Regions from separate parts of the Heyndrickxia sp. NPDC080065 genome, predicted to be linked through region 2. Evidence: riboswitches for the same ligand, from Rfam matches in the RefSeq annotation. Region 2 holds a riboswitch; each other region holds the start of a gene.
The links. Region 2 has a riboswitch for thiamine pyrophosphate ahead of ACQKP0_RS04590 (ABC transporter substrate-binding protein). Riboswitches for the same ligand answer to the same signal wherever they lie in the genome.
Positions count from the first base shown of each region.

Region 1: linked by a shared signal. The riboswitch ahead of thiT (energy-coupled thiamine transporter ThiT) and the one ahead of ACQKP0_RS04590 (ABC transporter substrate-binding protein) in region 2 are both predicted to bind thiamine pyrophosphate.
Region 3: linked by a shared signal. The riboswitch ahead of ACQKP0_RS21810 (YkoF family thiamine/hydroxymethylpyrimidine-binding protein) and the one ahead of ACQKP0_RS04590 (ABC transporter substrate-binding protein) in region 2 are both predicted to bind thiamine pyrophosphate.

Region 1 covers NZ_JBNNWS010000002.1:140,075-145,771, reverse strand. The annotation lists gene ACQKP0_RS02855 (GNAT family N-acetyltransferase) at 1-617, shown strand, start outside; gene ACQKP0_RS02850 (YkoP family protein) at 803-1,369, shown strand; gene ACQKP0_RS02845 (ammonium transporter) at 1,544-2,800, shown strand; TPP riboswitch at 3,152-3,252, shown strand; gene thiT (energy-coupled thiamine transporter ThiT) at 3,367-3,939, shown strand; gene ACQKP0_RS02835 (hypothetical protein) at 4,265-5,317, shown strand; gene ACQKP0_RS02830 (PadR family transcriptional regulator) at 5,397-5,697, shown strand, end outside.
Region 2 covers NZ_JBNNWS010000003.1:214,006-219,702, forward strand. The annotation lists gene ACQKP0_RS04575 (metallophosphoesterase) at 27-878, shown strand; gene ACQKP0_RS04580 (YfcC family protein) at 1,179-2,603, shown strand; gene ACQKP0_RS04585 (M20 metallopeptidase family protein) at 2,734-3,894, shown strand; TPP riboswitch at 3,989-4,098, shown strand; gene ACQKP0_RS04590 (ABC transporter substrate-binding protein) at 4,231-5,223, shown strand; gene ACQKP0_RS04595 (thiamine-binding protein) at 5,398-5,688, shown strand; gene ACQKP0_RS04600 (ABC transporter permease) at 5,688-5,697, shown strand, end outside.
Region 3 covers NZ_JBNNWS010000022.1:24,053-29,749, forward strand. The annotation lists gene ACQKP0_RS21790 (hypothetical protein) at 1-176, shown strand, start outside; gene ACQKP0_RS21795 (hypothetical protein) at 196-912, shown strand; gene ACQKP0_RS21800 (hypothetical protein) at 965-1,153, shown strand; gene ACQKP0_RS21805 (amino acid permease) at 1,394-2,860, opposite strand; TPP riboswitch at 3,164-3,274, shown strand; gene ACQKP0_RS21810 (YkoF family thiamine/hydroxymethylpyrimidine-binding protein) at 3,379-3,972, shown strand; gene ACQKP0_RS21815 (ECF transporter S component) at 3,987-4,565, shown strand; gene ACQKP0_RS21820 (ABC transporter ATP-binding protein) at 4,571-5,697, shown strand, end outside.

The sequences.
Region 1 (5,697 bases), on a different contig from region 2:
CCTTTATTAAATGTAGCAATTGGGATGAGGTTGCTCAGGGCATGTGGAGTGAATTATTAAGACGAATGTCCATTAAGGTGGTTCGTTTTCATGGCTTCTACAATAAAAATAATCAGCATGCTGCTAGATTTATGAAACAGCTTGGTTTTGTCAAAGGGGGAAACCATAATATATTATGTGCAAAACCATTCCATCAAAATGATTGCCAAAACCTACACCTTCAAGAGATATCCCCAGATCTATATCAATCATTTATACTCCTGCATCAGCAATTGTTTCCGGAGACATATTATGATGGAAGCACCATTCTTAATCGTTTAAATGATCAAAGAAAAGTGATTGTAGCAAATAATAATGGACAATTACAAGGCTATGTTTACTTTGAAGCTAATCCGGAATATAAAGAAGGCAGTATTGAATTCATCGGTGTATCACCTGACCATAGAAAAAAAGGTATTGGAAGGAATTTAATTAAAGCGGCGCTAAACCAATTATTTTATAAGTTCCAAATTAACGAAATTCAACTTTGTGTTGATGCCGACAATGAAAAAGCCTTAAAACTATATATGAGTGCCGGTTTTATTAATAAGCATGAAGTTATTTATTATGCGAAATAATAAACCTTGTATTGGAAAAAATAATAAGAACGAGTATCAGCTTATTCCTCCTCTTTCAACTTATGTGAAGCAGGGGGATTTTATTCATAAGGGTATTATGTTATTTCCTTATTCCTTCGTGAGTTAAATTTATATAAAATGTTTATCCTAAACAAGATGAGTTATTTGAAAGGGGATATCATAATTTGTTTATACGATATTCTATTATTTCCATATGGACTTTTATCGATCCATTTTATCATCTAATAAGACGTCTTAAATATATTGGTTCTTTTCATAATAAGAAGGCTATCTTTCGAGTGAAGCTTACAAAATATAAGGGGAAAGACTTTTTGTTAACGGATGGGACATTGATTACGAAAAACGACTGTTTATTGAAAATCCATTTACACAATGTCCGTATTTTAAGGGAAGTGATTTCAATAAACCACCCTGTACAGCGTACAAGAGCTATTTATAAAATGGTTGAACAATCGATGCCCTTATTAGCGAAGTTTATCGAAGATCATAAAAGAGCTGACAATATTAAAGGCGTTATAGGCATTACCATGCTTAACAAAGGTGTAAAGAAGCTGGGATTTGAGCAAATGTATCCAGAAAGTGGGATATACACTCAGTTTAAAAGAATTACGCAAATGCCTATATTTCTTCTCTCTACAACATCGCTTTCCTTCCGCAGAATTAAAAATCAAAAACCAACTTATCTTTTTATGTCAAAATCACAGCTATTTGAAAAATATTTGGGGGTTTAATCCTCCTCTTTTTTTTGGGCTAAATTTCATGTTATATTTCATAACATGAAAATAAAAATTTATGAATATTTATTGACATTAATAAAAACTCCTCTAAAATATATAACAAATAAGATCGTATGTTATGTTTTATAACATAAAATTATTATATTTTATAACACTAGGAGGATTGCAATGGGAACAGAAATATTATTGAATAGTATTTGGGTAATGTTGGGGGCAATATTAGTTATTCTTATGCAAGGTGGATTTATTTTACTGGAGTCCGGATCCGCACGTATGAAAAATGCAGGACATATTGCTGGTAAAACAATCATTACATTTGGTATTGGATCCCTTATATTTTGGTCAGTTGGATATGCTTTTATTTTTGGTGATTCTTCAAACTTTTTTATAGGACTTTCTCACTTTTTTTACTCCGGTTATGAAATAGATGGTAATAATCTCTCTACTTCAGTCTTCTTTTTGTTTCAACTCGCTTTTGCCACGATCTCATTAACCATTGCTTTTGGAGGGTTTGCAGAGCGTGCGAAATTTTCCACTTATGTTATCTTTTCTATCCTCTTTTCAATTGCTGTTTATCCAGTCATTGCCCATTGGATTTGGGGAGGCGGTTGGTTAGCTGAACATGGCAAACAAGACTTTGCAGGCTCAACAGTTGTCCATTTGACAGGAGCGATGGCAGCATTAGCTGCTACAATTTTATTGAAGCCGAGAATTGGTAAGTACAATAAAGATGGATCGGTGAATAATATTTTTGGTCACAACCAAGTGTTTACAGCATTAGGAACTCTTTTACTGTGGATTGGATGGTTTGGATTTAATGCAGGCAGCACCCTATCAGTTAAAGATGGATTCTTTGGCTTTGTTGCGCTAAATACGAATTTAGCAGCCGCTGCCGGTGCATTTGCTGCCCTTCTGATTTCGTGGATGGTATTAGGTAAATCGGATATTACTACTATATTAAATGGCGCATTAGCTGGACTTGTAGCTATTACCGCATCGTGTGCATTCGTCACTACTTGGGCATCTGTAGTAATTGGCTTTGTAGCTGGAATATTAGTGTTTTATAGTATGAGATTTTTTGATAAAAGAAAAATTGATGATCCTATCTATGCTTTATCTGTTCACGGAACAGCAGGTGTATGGGGAACTTTATCAACAGGTTTCTTTGCAACAAAGGAATTGGCAACAGTGGGATCGCCTGGCTTATTTTATGGTGGAGGCTTTCATCAATTAGGTGTGCAATTTATAGGCGTATTTGTATCAGGTTTATATGCTTTTGTTGTTTCGTTTGTTATCTTGTATGTGATGAAAAAGCTCATGAACGGACTTCGTGTTTCTGAAGAAGAAGAAATCGTTGGTCTTGATTTAAGTGAACATGGCAGCTATGGGTATCCGGAAATTATTTCAAAAGGAAAAGCAAGTTAAAATAAATGTTACGAGAGGTTAGGAACAAACTTATTTAAATGACAATTTTCGCGTAGTGTGATTGAGTTGAAATACTAGTTTATTAGGATTTAACGATCTTTTAATCAAACGTTTGATTAGTTTATTGAGAGTTGCCTTTTCTGCAAATTTTTCAAATGAAATTTATAGAAAGTATTATTATACCGGTGTTTTAAAGGTATTTAATCAAACGTTTGATTAAATACGGTATTGGCGATTTTTGTAGAAAAGTCGTTTTGAGGTTGCTAATAAAATATCTGAAAATTTTTTGTAGAGAAAAAATTGTTTCATAGTTTATGAAAATGGTATACAATGGATGTGCCAATTAAATAACGTTACCACAAGGGGAGCAATATTGCTGAGAGTGAACATTAAGTTCTGACCCTTCGAACCTGTTAGTTAATTCTAGCGTAGGGATGTGGCTTTAATGAAGGCTGTTTTTGTATAGAAAAAGAGTCTTAATGAATAATGATCAATTATTCTTTCTTAAATATTCCCTCTTGAGGTATCGTTTATTAATTAAACATTACATAGGAGGGATTTTTTTTATGAAAAATTTTCGTTTAGTTGTACTTATTGAAATAGCACTATGTGCGGCATTTGCTATGCTTTTAGATTTCATACCATCTATTAAACTATCCCCAGCTATTTCAATTTCATTTAAGATGGTTCCCATCTTTATTGTTGCCTTTCGCTGGGGAGTAAAAGCGGGTTTTGTTTCAGGGTTATTATGGGGGCTCCTGAAAGTTGTTACAGGAGATGCTGCTGGCGGTATTTTAACTCCTTTACAAGGATTTATCGAATATTTTATCGCTTTTGCATTTATCGGAATAGCTGGTTTCTTTCAGCCTTTAATACAATCCAGCATCCAGGAGGGAAGTAGAAGAAAAGCTGTTTTCTGGGCCGCTATTGGAGTATTTTTCGGAAGTTTAGCTCGATATTTTTGGCACTTTCTTGCAGGCTTTATTTTTTGGGGAAAGTATGCTCCAAAAGGGCAATCAGCTGTTTTATATTCTTTTATCGCGAACGGAACATCAATGATTGGATCTTTCATACTCTGTGCAATTATTTTAGGTATTCTTATTTCTATGGCGCCTATCCTAGTGAAGAAATTAGCGTAAGAGATACTATTTAAAAAGTTCAACATTCCTTGTGGAAAAACTTATATTTAAGTGACAATTTTCGCGTAGGGTGATTCAGAAAAAACATCAGTTTAATAAGGGTTTAGTGATCTTTTAATCAAACGTTTGATTAAGGATTTAGATGTTGATTTTGTAGAAAATTGTAAGGAGGGCAGCCTAAGGTAAAGTGTTCAATAACATTGCCTCGGGCTGCCCTCTATCATTTTTTATTTATACTTTGTTTTTATAAAAAGGATATAAAGGATTTTTAGTAAAGCTGCAAGAAATAATTATTAACTAATACTTTAAGAGGAGAAATACTAGCATGCTCAGTAAAGAGATCATTTTATATGAACGAATGAAGAGACAAAGTTTACTCGATCCCATTGATATTGAAAATAGACATACAGAATATATTGAACTATTTAGGCTGTTACAGCCCGTTGCACCTGTTCATTTTACACGGCCAGGCGATCCTCCAAGATTAGTACATCGAACAAACATCGATGATTTTTTACTATCAAGTAGATTAAGAGAGAAACATCGAATGGTAAAAGGTCGATTTATTGGAGGACGTGTTGGATATGTACTCCAAGAAGATTTGAAACTGTATGCTACAGTATTCCGAAAAACGCTAAAAACGATTAAGCCCATTCATGAAGAGATTATCGGTTTAATTAAGAAAACCGGAGGAATATCGAAAGAACAGCTGAAAGGAGAACTTCCATATACAAGCTCGGAAATTACAAAGGCTTTACAAAGTCTACAAGAAGCCTTTTTAGTATATGAAGACCAGGTTGATACAGACTGGGATACAGGATGGTTCGATTTTGCTACTGAATGGTTTGAAATAAATGTAAGTGATGAGGAATTTATAGATTCTCTCAAAAACGTGATCTTAAATTTTTTAAATGGAATGGTATTCGCTTCCGAAGAACAAATTAAGAGCTGGTCAAGCTTAAGTATTAAAGTAATAAGGTCTGTAATAACAGTATTACAAGAAGAAGAAAAAATTGCGCTTGTTGATATTAAAGATCTCGGTAAAGGCTATATGCGAAGTGAAGATGTAAAAGAATATAAACAATTAACTGATTTTCGTTCGGTATTTATGTTGGATAAATCCGATTTTTTAGTGCGAGCGAATATGTCAGCACTTAAGGAAAAATATAAGGGTTATGAAGTATTACAGTATTTGTTAATTGATGGAGAATTTAAGGGAGCAGTTATTGGTCATTGGCGAATAGGACCTTATGATCTTGAAGATATAGTAGTTGAACCAGAAGTAAATACTAGAAAAGAAGAAATTATTGAAGCTATAAGAAATATCTATCCTGAAGATACCACAGCAATATTAAAATATAATGGGGAAGATTTGTAGATTGATTTTTTTATTGCTTTTGTTTCCTTAATATGTTAAAAACAATCTATACATCTTATTTCTAGGTAGGTGATATATTTTGTTTAATCGGGAACTTGTGAAGGGAAGTACTTCGCTGCTTTTATTGCATTTATTAGATGAACGAGACATGTACGGTTACCAATTAGCGAAGGAAATGGAAAGAAGAAGTGATGAAGCACTTCATGTAAAAGAAGGGACATTATATCCTGCATTGAAAAAGTTAGAGGAAAAGGGATATATTGATTCCTATTGGCAGGAGCAGGAAAAGGGGCCAGCTCGAAAATATTACCGTATTACAAAGGATGGAAAAGAGGTTTTACTTCATAAGTCAAAGGAATGGAACAGTTTTGTCAGTGTGA
Region 2 (5,697 bases):
GGATTAGAGGAGGGGTTATGTTGTTTATGTGGATAATTGCAATAATGATCGTCCTTTTATTATTTTTTTATTTTTATAAAGGTCATAAAAATACTCATGAAGTAGTGATGAATCAGGTTTCATTAGATGACTCGAATGTGGTCGGGCAGCCGTTTAATGTTTTACACATTTCAGATATGCATCTGGAAAACATCTCTATTTCACCAGAGAAGCTTTATGAACACTTAAAAAATGAATCCATTGATTTAATTGCCTTAACAGGTGATTTTTTAGATAGAAAGCGAAGCATTCCGAAATTGATTCCTTATCTAAAAATGTTTAATCAATTGCATCCGACATATGGGACTTATGCAGTTTTCGGAAATCATGATTATTTTTTACGGAAGTCCAACTTTCTTAAGTTAAAGAAAGTACTAGAGGATAATGGATGTAAAACATTGCGAAACGAGAATGATGTTCTTATTGTAGATGGAAAACTAATAAACATCATTGGAATTGATGATTTTAGTACAAAGCGCAGTAACATCGAGAAATCTTATCAAGGGCTTGCCAACGGATACAATCTTGTCTTAACACATGATCCGAATATCGTTCTTAACATGAAAGGTTTTCCTTTTGATTATTTACTTTCTGGTCATTTCCATGGGGGCCAAATTTATTGGCCAAAACCCTATCATCTTATGAAAATGGGAAATTTAGTTCGAATGAACATGATTAAAGGCTTGCAGCAACATGACGGCAAGTCGTTCTACATTAGCGAAGGCTTGGGGCAAACAGGACTTAATATTCGTATAGGTAGCCGCCCCGAGATAACGATTCATCATCTATCAATTCCGGTAAATATAGCAAAAAATAAAAAAACAGCCAGGGCAATATAAGTGGGACGAAGGGTCTGGTCCCTTTCCCTACCCTGTTATAGAAAAAGAAAGTATCCTGCTTTTACCTTTATGGTGGCAGGATTTTTTACATTCTACTTGATTATTTAAGCATTGGTTTTCGTGAGTTTCATATTTTCTAAACACTATTAACATTCTAAATGATAATGTGGGACACTGGACCTGTCCCCTTGTCCCAATGTGAGACACAGGACTGGACATTTGTCCCACTTGCATTTTATGTGAATATATATTATCATTTATGAATAAAAATACATATTTACTATAAAAGGAGTTTACTAGATGGCTAATTCGGTTTTGCATGATCAACAATCTTCTATTAATAAAAATGAAAAGAATGCAAGGAATATCAATGCATTTGTTCTTATATTTTGTGTTATTATTATTGCAACTATTTTGACATATATTGTTCCAGCTGGAGAATATGATCGGGTGGAAAAGGATGGCCGTACCCTTGTTGTTCCAGGTACATTTCATTTGACTGATTCATCTCCAGTTAGCTTTTTCAAAATTTTCACCAGTATCCATACTGGAATGATTAATGGAGCCGGAATTATCTTTTTCGTTCTCATGATAGGTGGAGCTTTTGGAATTTTAAAAGCAACAAGCGCTCTTGACGCGTTGATCATGACCATATCGAAAAAGCTTGCGAATCGAGAATTATTACTTATCCCTGTACTCATGCTATTCTTCTCTGTAGGTGGAACGTTAATGGGGATGTCAGAAGAAACCATTATATATATTGCTATCATTACTCCATTAGTCATCGCATTAGGATTTGATGCAATCGTGGGAGTCGCGATTGTATCACTCGGAGCAAATATTGGTTTTATGAGTGCAATTATGAATCCCTTTAATATTGGGATAGCCCAAAGTATTGCTGAGCTGCCAACCTTTTCTGGTATTGGTCTCAGATTGCTTCTCCTCGCTGCGTTTTACATTGCGGGAGTACTGTTCGTGTATCGTTATGCGAAAAAAATTAAGGCTAATCCGGAATTGCGTTATTTAGGGAAATTTCAAAATGACCAAAAGACAGCTATTCAAGCTGAAGTGAAGTTGGAAACTCGTCATAAATGGGTTCTAGCTGCTTTCTTACTTAACTTTGTTGTATTGATTTTTGGCGTATTAAAATTTGGTTGGTATATTACTGAAATTGCTGGATTATTCCTAATGTTTGGCGTTATTATTGGATTTATTGGAAAATTGAATCCGAGTAAGATGGCGGATAGCTTTATGGATGGAGCAAAAGAGGTAATTGGCGGTGCATTAATTATCGGTTTTGCCCAAGCCATTCTTGTCGTATTTCAAGATGGAAAATTAATGGATTCCGTTTTATATTACGCTTCTTCCCTATTAAGCCATCTATCACCAGCGTTGAACGCAATCGGCATGTTTTTTGTGCAGCTCTTTCTTAACTTCCTTGTTCCGTCAGGGAGCGGTCAGGCCGCACTTACAATGCCTATTATGGCTCCATTGGCCGATCTTGTTGGTGTGACAAGACAGACTGCAGTATTGGCCTTTCAGCTTGGGGATGGCATCACGAATTCCATTTTCCCAACAGCTGGTGTACTCATAGCAGGTCTTGCCGTTGCCGGGATTCCTTTTACAAAATGGTTTAAATGGGTTCTGCCATTTCTATTAATCGAAATAGGTATTGCTATTGTTTTCTTGCTTATCGCACAAGCGATTCACTATGGACCATTTTAAAATAAGGTTGAATTTGGTAATCTTCACGCAAAAAATTCATAAAATTTACAGTTACACGGCGATTTAATAAAGTTTTTCGATTCAAAAGTTTACGAAAAGAGCCCTAAATAATACATTGGAGGATTTAACTATGTTACAAACAAAATTAGTTGATTCAGAATTAAAATCTTGGACAATTGAACAGCGAAGACATTTTCATATGCACCCAGAGCTCTCTGGACAGGAATACAATACGGCTGCATACGTGAAAGAGAAGTTAGCGGAATTCGGAATTCCTGTCGACCCGCGTTTCTCTGCTCCGAATGTGATCGCATATTTTAAAGGAACCGAAGGGAAAAAGACCGTTGCTCTCAGGGCTGATATGGATGCTCTTCCCCTTCAAGAAGAAGGTGACAAGCCATATTTATCCACCGTACCTGGTGTTATGCATGGCTGTGGACATGATGGTCATACTGCGATACTTCTCGCTGTTGCTAAATGGATGAGTTTGAACCCTCACTTAGTAAAAAATAACATCGTTTTTATTTTTCAAAGCTCAGAGGAAGCATCTCCAAGCGGTGCGAAACAACTTGTCAGTGAAGGAATATTAGACGAGGTCGATGTGATTTATGGGATCCATTTAATGTCAAGGCTTCCACTTGGAAAAATTGGCTTTGCGACAGGCTTTGCCATGGCCTCTAGCGATGACTTTGATATTACAATTGAAGGGATCGGCGGTCACGGTGGTCAACCGCAAGACTCGGTAGATCCAATTTATATTGCCACTCATCTTATTCAAAGCTTTCAATCTATTGTTAGTAGAAATTTACACCCCTTGCATCCAGGTGTCATCTCTTTTGGAGGAATGCAAGCAGGAAACTCGTACAATGTCATTCCATCAGAAGTAAAGCTGCAAGGGACGATCCGAGCATTGTCATTTGAAGCCGCTGAATTAATGCACAAAAGAACAGCTCAATTAACCGAGTCCATTTGTGCAAGTTTTGGTGCCAAAGGACATTATGAATTTATTGAAGGAACTCCACCATTATATAATCACCCAGAAGCATGCGAATTTGCTAAGAAAGTGATTAACGATACATTTGGAGGGGAAGCTTTTGAACCAATGGATCCATCGATGGGAGCAGAAGATTTTTCTTACTACTTAAAAGAAAAAACTGGAGCCTTCATTAATGTCGGGATGCAAAGTGAGAAAAGTCAATATCCACATCACCACCCACTATTTGATATTGATGAAGATGCTATCCCTACTGCCATCGAACTGATGATCCAATTGGCTTTGAATGTGGAATAATCCTGGGACACGGGACCAGACCCCATGTCCCACTTGAAAAATAAACGGAGCTGTGTCATAGTATGTTTGAAGAGAAAATAATTAAATACTAATGTTAAAGTTGTAGGGGGACCAGTGTTGCTGGTTGAGATTGTATCCGTAAGATACTGACTCTTTGAACCTGATCTGGTTGAGACCAGCGTAGGGAACATATTGAATACATAGAATGATTGTGTTTGTATGCGCCCTGGGTTTTAAACCTAGGGCGCTTTTGATTTTTTCAGTATGTTAGCTATGAAACTCGCTATTTTGCACTATCCTTTAACAACTTAGTTAGTACAATAGGGGGAGCTTTAATTGAAAAAGTGGTTATTTGTTGTTGTCTGCTCCATGCTTCTTTTATCTGCATGCAGCAGCAAAAATTCAACAAGTGAAAAGAACGGGAAAAAAGGATTAAAACATATATCGGTCGTGTTAGACTGGACGCCTAATACGAATCATACCGGGTTATATGTGGCAAAAGAGAAAGGTTATTTTAAAGATGAAGGATTAGATGTAGACATCATCATGCCTGGGGATGCAGGAGCAGATCAACTTGTTGCTTCTGGAAAAGCTGATTTTGGTGTAAGTTATCAAGAAGGCATTACCCAAGCCCGTATTCAAGGGGTGCCAATTGTGTCTATTGCTGCTATCATTCAGCACAATACATCTGGTTTTGCTTCTCCAAAGGAAAAAAACATTTCTTCTCCTAAGGATTTTGAAAATAAAACCTATGGCGGCTGGGGATCTCCAGTAGAAAAGGCAGTCCTTTCCTCACTGATGAAAAAAGAAAAAGCTAATGTAGAAAAAGTCGATATTGTAAACATGGGAGATACTGATTTCTTTACTGCCGTTAAAAGAGATATTGATTTTGCGTGGATTTATTACGGATGGACAGGTGTTGAAGCCGAACTCCGTAACGAAAAAATAAACATGGTATATTTAACAGATTACTCAGACAAGCTTGATTACTATACACCCGTCCTATCTACAAATGAAAAAATGATCGCAAAAGATCCAGAAACGGTTAAACACTTTTTAGCTGCTGTTTCAAAAGGATATAAATTTGCGATTGATCATCCAGATGATGCTGCCGATATTTTAATAAAAGCGGTACCGGATATTGATGCAAAACTTGTTAAAGCAAGTCAGAAGTGGCTAGCTCCAAAATATCAAGATGATGCTTCACGCTGGGGAGAGCAAAAATTATCCGTTTGGGAAAACTATTCTAATTGGATGTATGATAACGGTCTTCTTGAAAAAAAATTAGATAGTGAAAAAGCATTTACTAATGAATTTTTACCGAAATAGATTTTAAAATAAGGCTTTGTTAATGGTTATTGTTGATAAATGACCTGTATGGTATGCGTGAAGCGATTTCTTTACGAAGTAAAACTAGCTGAACGCATGCCAGACAGGGTTTTATTTGAAACAACAACATTGTTTAACAAAGCTTAAAATAAAAAAATCAGAGGAGATGTAAATATGGCAAATGCACTTGTAAGCATTCAAATTATCCCAAAAACGAAAAATGGAGAAGACGTGATTCCATATGTCGATGAAGCCATTTCAATCATTGATCAATCAGGTGTGAAATATCAGGTCAGTCCATTAGAAACTACGATGGAAGGCGATTTAACCGAGCTTTTTGCCATCATTGAAAAAATGAATGTGAAAATGATGGAGCTAGGCTGCACGAATGTCATTTCACAAATAAAAGTACTCTACCAACCAAGTGGTGCTTCAATGGATGTATTAACGGAGAAATATCGATAATGAAAACAT
Region 3 (5,697 bases), on a different contig from region 2:
ATCCAAGAAATGTTAGCGGATTACAAAAATCTTTAGATAATTATATTGATAAAAGAGTAGGCAGTGTTTTTGATTTACCTAAGGGAGAAGCTGGAATTGAGGCATTTAAAGAGTTGGATCAAAAAGAAATAGAATATTGTTTCCAGCATGATATATTACCGATTTTAAGAAACTGATTTTTTATTGGAGAGAATAATGAAAACTATTTTAGAAGGATTTTCAATATACAATCGAAATTTTTATTCCATCATTATATTGTCTTTATCCATTACACTTCCTTTTCTAATCATTCATAATATTATTTCGGGAAGTGTTTATCAAATAGCTACTATTACAGGTGCTGATTTTGTAGCGGACTTTACGAATCTCTTACTTATGTTACTTTTGCTAGTTATTGTTCAAGTGCCATTTATTCAACTGGTCAAAAGTGACTTAGAAGGAGATGAAAAGCCGTTAAGAAAAGCCTATGGGGCGTTTCTAAATCATGGATCAGCTGTTTTTCTTTTTAGCGTTATTTTTTCTGTAGCTGTTGTATTCGGCCTTTTATTGTTAATTATCCCTGGAATCTTGTTTATGGTGCTGTTCTATTTAACACCACAAATAATGATATTTGAGGAAAAGCCAATGTCAAAAAGCTTTAAAAAGGCTAGGAAAATTGGGAAAAGATACTTTTTTTCTTTATTAACGATTATTATTTTTACAAGTTTAATTGATGTATGTGCAGGATTCTTAGGTTTATTTGCTATATCCGCTGTGACAAATAGTTATTTAGCTATTATATCAGGGCAGATGCTAATAAATATGATTGTCTTTCCGTTTAATGTAATCGTTGTAAGTTTATTCGCTTCTAAATGGAAGCAGGAATTGGAAACAAGTCCAACACTTGATACTAGTAATAAATATTTAGCATAAATAATTCCAATTCAAATGGAGATAGTAACTTATCTTGGTTAGGGGGTTGGATATGTCAAAACGTGAAAAGAAATGGCGGAGAATTTACCTGTTTTTAATGATTTTCATTTATGCAATTTTTGTACCTGTAACAGCCTTGGATTGGTTAGCAGGAGATGGTAAGTTTCCTTATACAGCTATCATCGTGGGAATTGCATTACCTTTTATAAGGAAAAATCACTTAACTACTATGAAGGGGTAAGTAATTTCTTTCAAACATAAATATGGATAAATAGAAAAAAGAATTGTTTACTCAATAATAAAACAGTTCTTTTTTTTCATTTTCGGAATAGTAAAATAAAAAAGGGGTACCATTGAATTTTTCCGATGGTACCCCTTTTATTGTTAATTATGTTAATATTTAAGACCTTTTTAGTAGAGAACATGCTGTTATTGTTACACCATTCACAACAAATGAGGAAGCAAAATAACATGAATGTATTTACTTCATCCCGTCCACATCAATCTCACATTCCCTCAAAGGAACAACCTTTGTTTTCTTAATAAACTTGTAGCCAAACCACATAATTAAAAATAATGGGATCCCGAGATAAGCAGCGATAATGTCCATCCAATCAATTCTTTCGCTTAGAAAGGCTTGATAGTCTTGGGCAATTATGACGACTAAACCTACTAAGAAAGCAAATATCGGTCCAAATGGATAAAGTTTTGCACGGTAAGGAAGCTTTTCGAGTGAGTGTCCTTGGGCAATATATACTTTTCGAAAACGATAATGGCTGGCTGCAATCCCTAACCAGAAGATAAATCCTGTAATACCTGCAGCGTTCAATAACCACATATAAATAGCTCCATCACCAAAAGCGGAAGCAAGAAAGGTGAGCATTCCGACTAATGTAGTGGCAACTAATGCCGCTACTGGAATACCACGTTTATTGATCTTTCCAAAGAACTTTGGAGCTTGTCCTTCTTTTGCCATAGCATATAAAATTCTTGTTGATGCATAGAGACTTGAGTTACCAGCTGATAAGACGGCTGTTAAGATGACTGCGTTCATTAAAGAAGCAGCAAAGGCAAGTCCCGCCTTCTTAAACACTAATGTAAAAGGACTAACCATGATATCCTCGCTCTTCAAGCTTTCAGTTGTATAAGGAATGATTAAACCGATTACGATGATGGCAAGTACATAAAATAAAAGTATTCGCCAAAAAATGCTTTTGATTGCTTTTGGAACGTTTTCCCTTGGATTTTCACTTTCTCCAGCAGCGACACCAACAATTTCTGTCCCTTGAAAGGAAAAACCAGCTGTTAGAAACACACCTATGACTGCTAAGATTCCTCCGTGGAACGGAGCGTCTCCAATCGTGAAGTTTTTAAAGCCGACGGCATCGCCCTTCATAATTCCAAATATCATTAAGAAACCAACAATGATGAAAATAATGATGGTAGCGACTTTGATAAACGAAAACCAATATTCCCCTTCTCCATATCCTTTAACGGAAAGGATATTGATACCGAAAATGATGAGTATAAAAAGCCCGCTCCATAACCATGATGGGCTATTAGGGAACCAGAACTTCATTACTAGTGTAGAAGCGGAAAGTTCTGCAGCAAGTGTAATCGCCCAGCTGTACCAATAGTTCCAGCCTAATGCAAACCCTAATGCAGGGTCAATAAACCGAGTAGCATATGTGCTGAAGGCGCCGCTTGTGGGCATAAAGGAAGCAAGTTCACCGAGACTGGTCATAATGAAATAGACCATGACACCAATAATCAGATAGGCGAGTAATGCCCCTCCAGGTCCTGCTTGATAAATAGCGGCTCCACTTCCTAGAAAAAGCCCTGTACCAATTGATCCGCCAAGTGATATCATCATCAAATGCCGCGCCTTTAAGCTGCGTTTTAATTCACCATTTTGGGTGACGTTAGTTTGTTCTATTTGATTACCCATAATTATGGCACCTCTAACATTCGTTCATTATTCCTATAGTAACTAGTATAAAATCTATCAGATGGATATTTATTTATGAAAATTAATATTAATAACTATATAACGATATCATAAACCAAAAGCAATGAAAATAGAAAGTGTATATTTTACCATGTAAATGAATTTTATTGCATAAAAAATATTTTTCTAGAATAATATAAAAAGATGATAATTAGACATTTTCAGAAAAAATAAAATTAAGTATCTTTACACATGATTCTTTGTCATGTATGATAAGTGCGAATAATAAAACTGCATATAACCTATCTGCACTAGGGGTGCTGAAATAGCTGAGATGTGAACGTGGAAGAGCGTTCCGATCCCTTATTACCCGATCTAGATAATACTAGCGTGGGGAAGTGTAGTAGTATTTTGTAAATCATTTTGGTTACATTTATTTGGATACTACTGCATCTTCCGTGAGATGCAGTTTTTTTATTCTCTAAAAAGATTAATTTCTATATTGGAGGAGAATTTTTATGACACAATCATGCGGAACAAGTAGAATTGTAGGTTTTCGTTTTTCGCTTTACCCAATGACAGATGAGTTTGTAGACATTATTTTATCCACCCTTGAACAAGTGGATACTTCTAAAGTATGGGTTAAAACAGATGATATAAGTACAGTGATTCGAGGGAAAATGGAGCATGTATTTGATGTAGCTAAAGCGATTTATTTATTATCTGCACAAACTGAAAAACATGTCGTTCTAAATGGAACTTTTTCAATCGGATGTCCAGGGGATTCAGATGGGGATGTCTTTATGTCAGCTGATGGTGTACGAATGAATGAAGATAAGATAAAGAACTTACATATTGAGGCGCCGACACAATTCGCTCTCTATCCTATGAATAATGAATCATATATGCAAATTATTGCTGATGTTGTTGATTTGGCTAAGGAAAAGGGCACATTTACAAGTGGAATCCACTATGCTAGTCGATTAGATGGTGATGCTCATGATGTATTTGCTACTTTAGAGCAGTCCTTCCATTACACACAGGAAAAAGTAAACCATGTGACAATGACGGTCAATATTTCAGCGAACAGTCCATCAAGGAAAAATAAATAAGGGGGGCAGGAACAATGTCGAAATGGAATCTACGTGAAATTGTTGTAATGTCGGTATTAGGGATTGTCTTTGCTATCGTTTATTTATTATTTGCCCAGCTGGGGAATGTCTTTTTTGGATTAGTTGGTCCGATAGGTTACGAACCGATCTTTGGAATCTGGTTTATTGTTTCTATTATTGTAGCGAATATTATTCGTAAACCTGGTGCGGCGGTTCTTTCTGAAACGATTGCTGCATTTGTAGAAATTTTAATTGGAAATGCAGTTGGGCCTAGACTATTAATCTCTGGCTTTATCCAAGGACTTGGTGCAGAGGCTGTATTTGCTGCAACTGGATGGAAGCGTTATTCCACCTGGGTGTTAATGCTTGCTGGAGTGGGTGCATCCATTTTTAGTTTTGCCTGGGGGTATTTTATTTCAGGCTTTGCCACACTTTCAACTACTTACGTGTTATCGATGCTTGTCATAAGAATGATATCCGGTGCACTACTTGCTGGTTTGCTTGGAAAATATATTAGTGAAGGATTGGCCAAAACGGGAGTACTCAACGGAATGCCACTGGGCAAAGAGATAAAAAAGAGAAAAGCGGCGTGATAACAATGGAGCCAAGTAAAGAAATATTAGAGGTTTCGAATCTTTCACTTTCGTATGAGGATGAATCAATTTTAAAAAATATATCATTCTCTTTAGATAAGGGAGAAAAACTTCTTTTATTAGGGCCAAGCGGATCGGGAAAGAGCTCTTTAACTCTCTGTTTAAATGGGCTAATCCCACGTTCTATTGAAGGTAATCGAACGGGAACTATTTGTTTTAGAGGAAAAGAAATTGAAGCATATGCTGCAGGGGAATTAAGCAGGCACATAGGGGTTGTGTTTCAAGATCCTGAATCACAATTTTGCATGCTTACAGTAGAGGATGAAATTGCGTTTGGTTTAGAAAATATAAACATACCTAGAGAAGAAATGGTGAAAAAAATAGATAGATCCCTTTCTTTAGTTGGTCTTGAAAAATATAAGTATGCTCAAATTTCTACATTGTCGGGGGGAATGAAACAAAAGCTAGCTCTTGCATGTGTGATTGCCATGGAGCCAGAAATCCTCATTCTCGATGAACCTACTGCATTATTGGATCCAGCTGCAACAAAGGAGTTTGTACAAACCATTGATTCACTTCAAAAGAAGCTGGATTTCTCACTGATTGTGATTGAGCATAAGCTTGATTATTGGATCCCATACCTTGACCGCTGTCTTGTTCTGACACAAACTGGGAATCTCATGTATGATGGTTTATTGAAAGAAGGATTGGTTAATCATTTTGAGGAAATGAAAGAGCTGGGTTTGTGTTTACCTAAGGTAACGATTTTTGGTCAACAATTTAAGGCGGATTTTTTTTCGTTCACGTTGGATGAATTAGTCAAGGAGTTGGATGAAAAATATGTCCAAAATTTATTCATGCCGACTATTTCATCTCCATCCAAAACATTGATTGAAATGAAAAACGTTTCATTTTTGCGTGGAAGTGAACCTATATTAAAAAATATTGATTTAACGATCGGGAAGGGTCAATGGACAGCCATTATTGGTCCAAATGGCGCCGGCAAGTCTACCTTATCATTGCTGTTAGCAGGGTTATTTACGGCAAAGCATGGGGAAATCATTTTTGAGAATAAATTATTAAAGGACTTATCGGAATTAGAAAAGCGGAATTCCATTGGATATGTTTTTCA